One region of the Desulfovibrio sp. Huiquan2017 genome, then DNA from elsewhere that is predicted to be linked to it. Evidence: riboswitches for the same ligand, from Rfam matches in the RefSeq annotation. Region 1 holds a riboswitch; each other region holds the start of a gene.
What was found. A riboswitch is a leader RNA that binds a small molecule or an ion and turns the genes downstream of it on or off. The one in region 1 is predicted to bind cobalamin.
Positions count from the first base shown of each region.

Region 2: another riboswitch for cobalamin. It lies ahead of metE (5-methyltetrahydropteroyltriglutamate--homocysteine S-methyltransferase); the one in region 1 lies ahead of J0909_RS07555 (5-methyltetrahydropteroyltriglutamate--homocysteine S-methyltransferase).
Region 3: another riboswitch for cobalamin. It lies ahead of J0909_RS16020 (sirohydrochlorin cobaltochelatase); the one in region 1 lies ahead of J0909_RS07555 (5-methyltetrahydropteroyltriglutamate--homocysteine S-methyltransferase).

Region 1 covers NZ_JAFMPN010000007.1:161,295-164,210, forward strand. Annotated here, with positions in the region: gene hemC (hydroxymethylbilane synthase) at 1-887, shown strand, start outside; gene J0909_RS07550 (hypothetical protein) at 1,077-1,274, shown strand; cobalamin riboswitch at 1,400-1,560, shown strand; gene J0909_RS07555 (5-methyltetrahydropteroyltriglutamate--homocysteine S-methyltransferase) at 1,768-2,901, shown strand.
Region 2 covers NZ_JAFMPN010000016.1:16,768-19,683, forward strand. Annotated here, with positions in the region: gene metE (5-methyltetrahydropteroyltriglutamate--homocysteine S-methyltransferase) at 1-1,184, opposite strand, end outside; cobalamin riboswitch at 1,302-1,487, opposite strand; gene J0909_RS14295 (heavy metal translocating P-type ATPase) at 2,060-2,916, shown strand, end outside.
Region 3 covers NZ_JAFMPN010000019.1:78,147-81,062, forward strand. Annotated here, with positions in the region: gene J0909_RS16015 (FecCD family ABC transporter permease) at 1-520, opposite strand, end outside; gene J0909_RS16020 (sirohydrochlorin cobaltochelatase) at 525-1,499, opposite strand; cobalamin riboswitch at 1,622-1,799, opposite strand; gene J0909_RS16025 (chemotaxis protein CheA) at 1,813-2,916, opposite strand, start outside.

The DNA of each region.
Region 1 (2,916 bases):
GGCAGGCCAACCACATCAAGGACCGGCTTGAGGCCGAACACCCCGGTCTGTCCGTGGACCTGCTCAAGATCAAGACCAGAGGAGACAAGATTCTGGACGTGCCGCTGGCCAAAGTCGGCGGCAAAGGACTCTTCGTCAAGGAGATCGAGGAGGCGCTGCTCGACGACCGCGCCCAGTTGGCGGTCCATTCCATGAAGGACGTGCCCACCGAACTGCCCGAAGGCCTGGAAGTCGGCATCATCCCCGAACGCGAGGAACCCACCGACTCCCTGCTCTCGGTCAAGTACGACGGCCTCAAGGGGCTGCCCCAAGGCGCGGTGGTCGGCACTTCGAGCCTGCGCCGCCAGTCCCAGCTCTGCGCCCTGCGCCCGGACCTCAAGATCGAAACCCTGCGCGGCAATCTGGACACCCGGCTGAACAAGCTGTTGAACGGCGATTACGACGCCATCGTCCTGGCCACCGCCGGGCTCAAGCGGCTGGGCATGTCCGCGCCCAAGCAGGAAATCCTGGGGCCGCCGGAGTTTCTGCCCGCCGTGGCCCAAGGCGCGCTCGGCATCGAGTTCCGCTCGGCCGATGATGAGGTGCGCGGCCTGCTCGCCTTCCTGGACCACGCTCCCACCCGCTATCAGGTCCTGGCCGAACGGGGCTTCCTGACCGGGCTGGACGGAGGCTGCCAGGTGCCCATCGCGGCCTGGTCCGAGATTGAAGGCGAGACCCTCCAGCTGACCGGCTACGTCGCGGAGGTGGACGGCTCCACGCCCATCCGTCGCACGGTCGAAGGCAACGTTCGCCACGCCTGGGACCTGGGCATGATCCTGGCCGGGCGGGTGCTCGAAGCGGGCGGCAAGGCCATCCTCGACGAGGTCTACGCCCGGGAAACCAAGTAGCCGAAGCGACAACGACGATTCTACCATCGATAAATATTTGCATTTCTTTATATGAAAAAAGTCAACAAGATAAAATTGTTAGGTGAGCGCCAGCCGCGCGGACCGCTCAAAGCCCTAAAGGTTTCCCAATATTCACCGATAAAAGCGGCAAGAAATATGTTCAATGCTCCATGGAAGGAGGTACGAATCATGGAAATTGCCGGTTTGGAAACCCAGGGCCCGAATCTGTCCGAACAGATCAAGTCAATTCGCAAGGTTCGTCTCCAGCGCGAGGTGCTGGAGAATCCCGAGGTGGCCCGCGAACTCGTCAAGGTCGAGTCCACGGGCACATACAACACTCGAGGCGACATCGTTCAAGCCGTCTCCACCGACTTGGGGGATGCGTAGTGCGCACCGACTCATCCAAAGAATAAGGGCCGACCGGAAATTCCGATCGGCCCTTATTTTTTGGATGACGCCCGTCAATAGGCACGAACGGCCCCCTTGACAGTCTTTGCGCTTCACTATATCAATATATATAGATATAGTAAGACAAGAAACGGAAAGCGGTGAGAATCCGCTGCGGACACGCCACTGTAACCGATATTGCCCGGCCGAAGCCACTGCCCACGAGGCGGGAAGGCGAGGCCCGCACGGGCCGGGAGTCAGGAGACGTCTTGTCACGACAGCCGACGCGAGGTCGGCGGAAGGGGCGGCTCCGTGTATGGGCGGTCCCCGAAAAAGTCGATGAAAACCATCCGTCAGCTTCCGCCCCCGACGCGCGGAAGCCCGTTCCCGTCTTGCGGCTTACCCTGATGCCGCCCCGGCATGCCGCCGTCCGCAAGGATCGGCACGCAATCGGGGTCCATGTCCGACAACTCAAGACAAAAAGGAAAAGACCATGACCAAAACATTCGCATCCGCCACGACCCGCGATCTGCCCCCGTTCCGGGCGGACCACGTCGGCAGTTTCCTGCGCCCGGAATCCGTCAGGACCGCCCGTCTGCGCCTGCAGGCCGGGGAAATATCCGAAGACGACCTGCGCGCCGCGGAGGACGCGGCCATCCGGGACCTGGTGGAGAAACAAAAGGCCTGCGGCCTGCGGGCCGTCACGGACGGCGAATTCCGCCGCAGTTGGTGGCATCTGGACTTCTTCGCCGGGCTGGACGGCCTGCGGAAAAAGACGACCAGCACGGGGTTCGCCTTCCACGACGTCCACACCCGGGCGGAGAGCGTGGAGTTGGTGGATGAAATCCGGTTCGGCGCCCACCCCATGCTGGAACATTTCGCCTTCCTGCGGGATTGCGCCGGAACCCACACGGCCAAGATGACCATCCCCTCCCCGGCCATGCTTCACTTCGTGCTGGCCGTCCGGGACGAGCGGTTCGCCCGGCCCGCCTTTTACCCCACGGAGAACGCCTTCACCGAGGGCATCGTCCAGGCGTACCGCGACGCCGTGGCCGCCTTTTACAACGCGGGATGCCGCTACCTGCAATTGGACGATACCAGTTGGGGAGCCCTCTGCTCCGTCGAACAACGGGCGGCCATGCGAGAACGGGGCATAGACCCCGACGGGCTGGCCGAACGATATGTGGACATCCTCAACGCGGCCATAGCCGAACGCCCGGCCGACATGACGGTGACCATGCACATCTGCCGGGGCAACTACCGCTCCACTTGGTTTTCCAGCGGCGGATACGAGCCGGTGGCCCCGCAACTGTTCGCCAACGGGCGCCTGGACGGCTTCTTCCTCGAATACGACACGGACCGCGCCGGGGACTTCGCCCCCCTGCGGCACATCCGCGACCAGCAAGTGGTTCTGGGGCTTGTTTCCTCCAAGACCGGCGAGCTGGAAAAGGCTGAAGACGTGCTCGCGCGCATCGACGAGGCGGCGGCCGTCGTCCCCATCAACCAACTCTGCCTCAGCCCCCAATGCGGCTTTTCCTCCACCGAGGAAGGCAACACGCTGAGCGAGGAACAACAGTGGGCGAAAATCCGTTTTATCACGGAACTTGCCGCAACGGTCTGGAAATAGGTAAAGACCTCGCCC
Region 2 (2,916 bases), on a different contig from region 1:
TCCCGCACCCGCGCGTCCCTCACGTCGCGGTGCGCCCCCCGGGCCAACAGGGAGGCCTTGTTCTCGATGAACAGGTCGGGCTTGTCGCCGGTAGAGGAAGCCTGCTTCAGGACCGCGATCTCCGCGCACTTCTGTACGGCGAAGGCCATCCACTGCTTCAGTTCCGGGTCCAGCGCGGTCTCGCCTTCAACGTCCATGGGGGAATGGAGCAAAGAGCAGCTCGAACCGATCATGATCTGAGCAGGCTTTGTCCGCTGGCAGGCTGCGTTCACTTTTCGCAGGGCGGTCTCCAACTCGGTCTTCCAGACGTTGCGTCCGTCCACCAGCCCCAGGGAGAGGGTCAGATGCGACGGCAGCTTGTCGAGGATCTCACCGAGTTGGCCGGGCCCCCGGACCAGGTCCACGTGCATCCCGTTCACCGGCAGGGACAAGGCCAGATCGAGGTTGTCACCCAGGGTGCCAAAATACGTGGCTAGCAGCAGGCGCGAACTGACGGCGGCCGCCCTGAGGCGGGAGTAGGCCGCGCCAAACGCCCGCTTCGCCTCCTCCGAAAGATCGGTGCACAGGATCGGCTCGTCCAACTGAATCCAGGTGCAGGTCCCGTCGAGTTCGGCGATGATCCGGCAATAGGCCTCAACCAGCCCGTCGAGGTGAGCCCACCGGTTGCAACCGCCGGTTTCCTTGGCCAGCATGAGGAAGGTGATAGGGCCGACCAGAACCGGTTTGGGGGAATGCCCCAGTTTGCGGGCAGACTCGACGGCGTCGAACAGCCTTGAGCCGGTCTTGGCAAAGGTCGTGTCAGGGGCCAGCTCCGGGACGATGTAGTGGTAGTTGGTGTCGAACCACTTGGTCATTTCCATGGCCGGGATGCCCTTTTCGGCATTGCCCCTTGCCATGTTGAAATACGTGGTCAAATCGATTTCGCCTCCGGACCAGCCGAAACGCGGCGGGACCGCGCCCAGCATGGCCACAGTGTCGAGGACGTGGTCGTACAGGGAAAAGTCGCCGACCGGGACGAGGTCGAGCCCGGCATCGGCCTGGATGGCCCAGTGACGATCCCTGAGCCCGTCGGCGGTGGCGACCAGTTCGGTCTCCCCGATCTCGCCCCGCCAGAATTGTTCCAGGGCCCATTTCAGTTCCCTGTTTGCCCCCATGCGGGGAAAACCCAAAACGTGCGCGTGCATGTCTACTCCATGGTTGAGAGTGAAAGACAAGGAGCGCATCCCGGCAACGGGCGATGAGCCGAAACGACATCATGCCGTCCTCTTTGCTCTGCAACACCAGCCCGCTCGCGAGTCCGTTCGCGCTCCGGCAAGACGTCTTCTGGCTTCCGGCCCCATCATGTTGAATCCCTTCCCGAATCCGGTGGTCATCAACGGGTATTGCCGGTTACAGCGGCGCGTCCGCAGCGGCTTCTCACCGCTTTCCGTTTCTTGCCAAATCCATATATCAAGATATTTTGATATATACTCTTGCCGGGCTTTGCAAACCTTTTCCCGCCTCGTCAGAGAAAACACGAACGGACGATCTCCGATTGCCCATATCTTTTGCCCGTCAACCACAAGACGTTCGCATTGCACCTACCCGATACACCGCGTTCCCCCCCTTGGCGCCCCTGTCATCGACTCGAACACAGCCTTCCGCCTGGTTTTTCAGACTTTCAAGCTGTACCCGGGACATTGAAGCCTCATTATGAACGCCAAGAAAAACACGCGCTCACTGTGCGACAAAATCTGTTGCCGCCAGGGCCTCCCTTTCGCTCGCCCCTATTCCCGTCAGGTCCCTGTTCGGCTGTGGGGCAAGGCCAACCACGGCTCAAGGCTCACTCGCATCCCCCTTGTCCCGGAGCGCGGCGAGTCGGAGATCAATCCACTATTTTTTCGTGACATTGATAGTAACTTTCAATATCAAGCAGAAGGCACGGCGGTTCGATACGGCTGATTCATAAGTGGAACCGTTAATTGTGAAAAGAATGTCTCCAACAGCCCGGCGCAGATATTCGTTATCAGAATCATGATTTGTGTATTTCAGACGCTACGCATAACCCACTGGTACAGCCATGACCGAAACAATCGAAATACGCCACGCCATCCCCGGCCGTATCCGCTACAGGATCAACGGACTACGACGCAACCAGGACCTGGCCCGGCAAATGACGGACAGCCTGCTCCGGCTCGATTTCATCGAGACGGTCAGGCCGAACCTCAAGTGCGCGAGCCTGGTGGTCTCGTTCACGCCCGACGAAACGCTGCCGCTCCGGATCTTGGACGCCCTCCGCGAAGTCCTGGGGATCACCCCAGCCCTGCGCGAACTGCCTATGGCCGGGGTGCCGGACTGCGCCTCCCCGCTCTGCGAATGCCGGGCCTGCCAGGCTACCCGCACCGGCTGCAATCCGGTCAAGGGAGCGTTCAGACGATTCGCCGTCATCAGCACGGTTATGGGTGTGGTGGGCGTGCGCTCGCTCCTTTTCGGCTTCTCCGTGACCCAGACCGCCTTCAGCCCGCTGGGACTGATCGCGGTGGGATTCTCCCTGCCCCTGTTCAAACAGGCATGGGAGCAGATCCGCTCCAAAAGGTTCACCCTCGAAGCATTCCTGGGCGTGAGCTGCGTGGCCGCCGTGGCTGCGGGCGAGGCCCTGACCGCCTTCGAGGTGCTCTGGATCAACTCCGGAGCCGAACTGATCAAGGCGTGGATCACCGAACGCTCGCGCAAATCCATCAGCCGCATTCTTTCCGTCTCTTCGCACCACACCTTCGTGCTGGTGGACGGCATTGAAGTGGAGAAGGAGGTCTCCGACCTGGTTCCCGGCGACGTGGTCGTCCTGCACACCAGCGAAAAGGTCTGCGTGGACGGCGAGATCGTGGACGGCGGCGCGCTCATGGACGAAGCGCCGATCACCGGGAGGTCCGACTTCGT
Region 3 (2,916 bases), on a different contig from region 1:
CCGAGAGAATGGCCGAGACGATGACCCCGGCCAGGATGAGCGAGGCCGGGGAGAGTTCGCCGTCCCGGCCGGCCAGCCCGATGACGGCCGCCAGCGTCAGAACCGCGCCCGCGAAGGCCAGGGCCAGGAGCGTGGCCGGGCCGAAAAAGCTCAGCCCCAGAAGCAGGGCCAGGGCCGCGCCGAAGGCCGCGCCCGAGGATACGCCCAGGGTGAATGGATCGGCCAGGGGGTTGAGGAGCAGCCCCTGGAAGACCGCGCCCGCCATGGCCAGGCCGAAGCCCACGGCCAGACAAGTCAGGATGCGCGGCACTCGGACGTCGAGGAGGATGCCCGCCGTGGTCGAGTTCAGGGCGTCCGCCGCCCCCCGCAATCCGCTTGCCAGGCCGTGCAGGACCTCGCTCGGCGGGATGTGGATGACCCCCAGGGCGCAGGCGGCCAGGGCCAGCCCGGCCAGCGTGGCGGCGAGCAGCCCGACGATCAGACCATTGCGCAATGGAGTGCGGGAGGCGGCGTGGATCATACGGTTATTTCACGCCCGGGCGCGGGGCCATGGCGTCCTTGACGTGGGCCACGTACAGTTCGGCCCAGGCGTCGAGCATGCCCAGGCCGGTCAGGTCCGGGGTGACCTTGTATCCGGCCTTGGTGAGCTGGACCTTCCACGAGTCGTCCTCGTCGCCGGCCATGTCGTTGGAGGCATGGTCGCCGGCCACGATCATGAACGGCTTGAGCAGGATGTTCTTCTTGCCCGAATGCTTGAGCGCCACGGCCATGTCGGAGAAGGCGGGGAACCCTTCGACACAGCCGATGTAGATCGGGTAGTCGTAGGTTTCGCGCATGACCTTCTGGAATTCCGAGTAGATGCCGGTGGAGAAGTAGTCGTTGCCGTGGCCCATGTAGACCAGGGCGGCGTCCATCTTGCGGGCACGGTCCACATCGGCTTTCAAGGTCTTGGCCGCAGTGGCCAGATCCTCTGTATAGGGATGAGCCTCGCCGGGCATGCCCAGAGCCGGGCGGCCCAGAGCCAGCCGGACAAAGGGCGCATGGCGCGGCTTCAGGGTGCGAATGGACCTGAGAGAGCCGACCAGGGTGATCAGGTCGTGGAACTCCTCGCCCGCGAAGACATGCAGGGACTGCACGGTGATGTCGCGGTAGCCGTCGTTCTGGAGGTCCGCGATGGTCGCCAGGGGGTGCTTGACGTACAGGACTTCCTCGGGGATGTCGGCGTGCGCCTTTTTCCAGGCCGCGTCGTTCTGGCGCTCCTGCCATATCTTGCGGATGATGTTGGAGGTGAAGGCCAGCCGCACAGGCACGCCGGGGTTGGCCTGTTCCACTTTGGCCTTGATGTTCAGGATGGATTTGACCGCTTCGGGATAGGAAGTGCCGAAGGCGGCCAGGACCACGGCCTGTTTGGCCGGGCCTTCGTCGTGGTGCCCGGCCTGGGCCGGGACGGCCAGGAGCAGGGCGAGCAGCAGGAAGACGGCGTTTCTGACGAACGTCATGATGTTCTCCGATAAAGGGCGGGTGGGGAAAGAAAATCCCCTTCCTCTTCGAATTTAGAGGAAGGGGATCCGTATTTTCCCTTCTATACCTCAGCGGCAAGCCCACGTACCACCGCGGCAAGTCCATGTGATCGCTCCAGGCAGGTCTTCCGGCTGGTCCCTCCCGTTTCCGCCTTCCCGGGGCAAGCCCCAGTGGCATGTGTGGAAATGGTTCGGCAGAACGTCACGGCGGCGGGTCCGCTCCCGATTCGCACGGGATTCCCTATTGAGTCCGAGGACACCTGAAGATTGTGAACTATGCTCCGGAGGGCGTTTATGTCAAGGACGACCGTGCGTTCCTGGTGATACGTTCCTGGAACTGCTGGATCATCTCCTCGGCGTCGATGACCAGGGCGTCGGATTCGCCCATCATACCGTAACCCAGGATGGGTATGTTGAAGATTTCCTGGACCGGGACGGTGAAGCCGGTGATGACCACCTGTTGCTGCCTGAGGACCTCATCCACCAGGATGGCGCCCTTGTAGTCGCCTACTCGGACCACGATGGCTTGGGCCATCTCGATGTTGTCGATCTCCGGGGTTAGCTCAAGGAGGTCGGCCAACCGGAGCAGGGAATGAATCTCGCCGCGCACGTCCACGGTTTCACGGCCGTCCGGCAGTTCGACCACGTCGTTGCGCCGGGGCATGTAAATCTCGACCACGTCGCGGCTGGGCATGATGAAGGTGTCGCCGCCGACCTTGCAGACCAGGGCGTCCACGATGCCTTCGTTGGCCGAGCGGTCCAGCGGAATGGAAATGGTGAAGGCCGCGCCCTTGCCCAGCTCGCTTTGGATGGACACCTCGCCGTCCAGGGCGACCTTGATGGCGTTGACCACGGCGTCCATGCCCACGCCGCGCCCGGACACGTCGGTGATCTTTTCGGCGGTGGAAAAGCCGCTCTGGAGTACGAACTGGAGGATCTCCTCGGTTTTGTATTCCTTGTCCGGATCGGCCAACCCTTTTTCCAGGGCCTTGGCCAGGATGCGGTCGGGATCCAGGCCGCGCCCGTCGTCGGCCACCTGGATGAAGGCGCTGTCGCCCTTGCGCCAGGCGGACAGGGTCACGGTGCCGGACTCGGATTTGCCCGCGGCCTTGCGCCCCGCGGGATCTTCCAGCCCGTGGTCCACGGCGTTCCGGAGCAGGTGGACCAGAGGTTCGTTCAGGGACTCGACGATGGTCTTGTCCAGGGCCAGGTCGTCTCCCTTGACTTCGAAGTCGAGCTTCTTGCCGATCTTCTGGGACAGGCTCTTGACCAGCCGGTGCATGGGCATGAAAATTTGCTTGAGGGGCACCAGGCGGATGGCGTTGACCTCCTGCTGGAGGCGGGTGATGACGTTGTCCAACTCGCGCAGGCTGGAGGCCATCTGCGTCATGCTGGT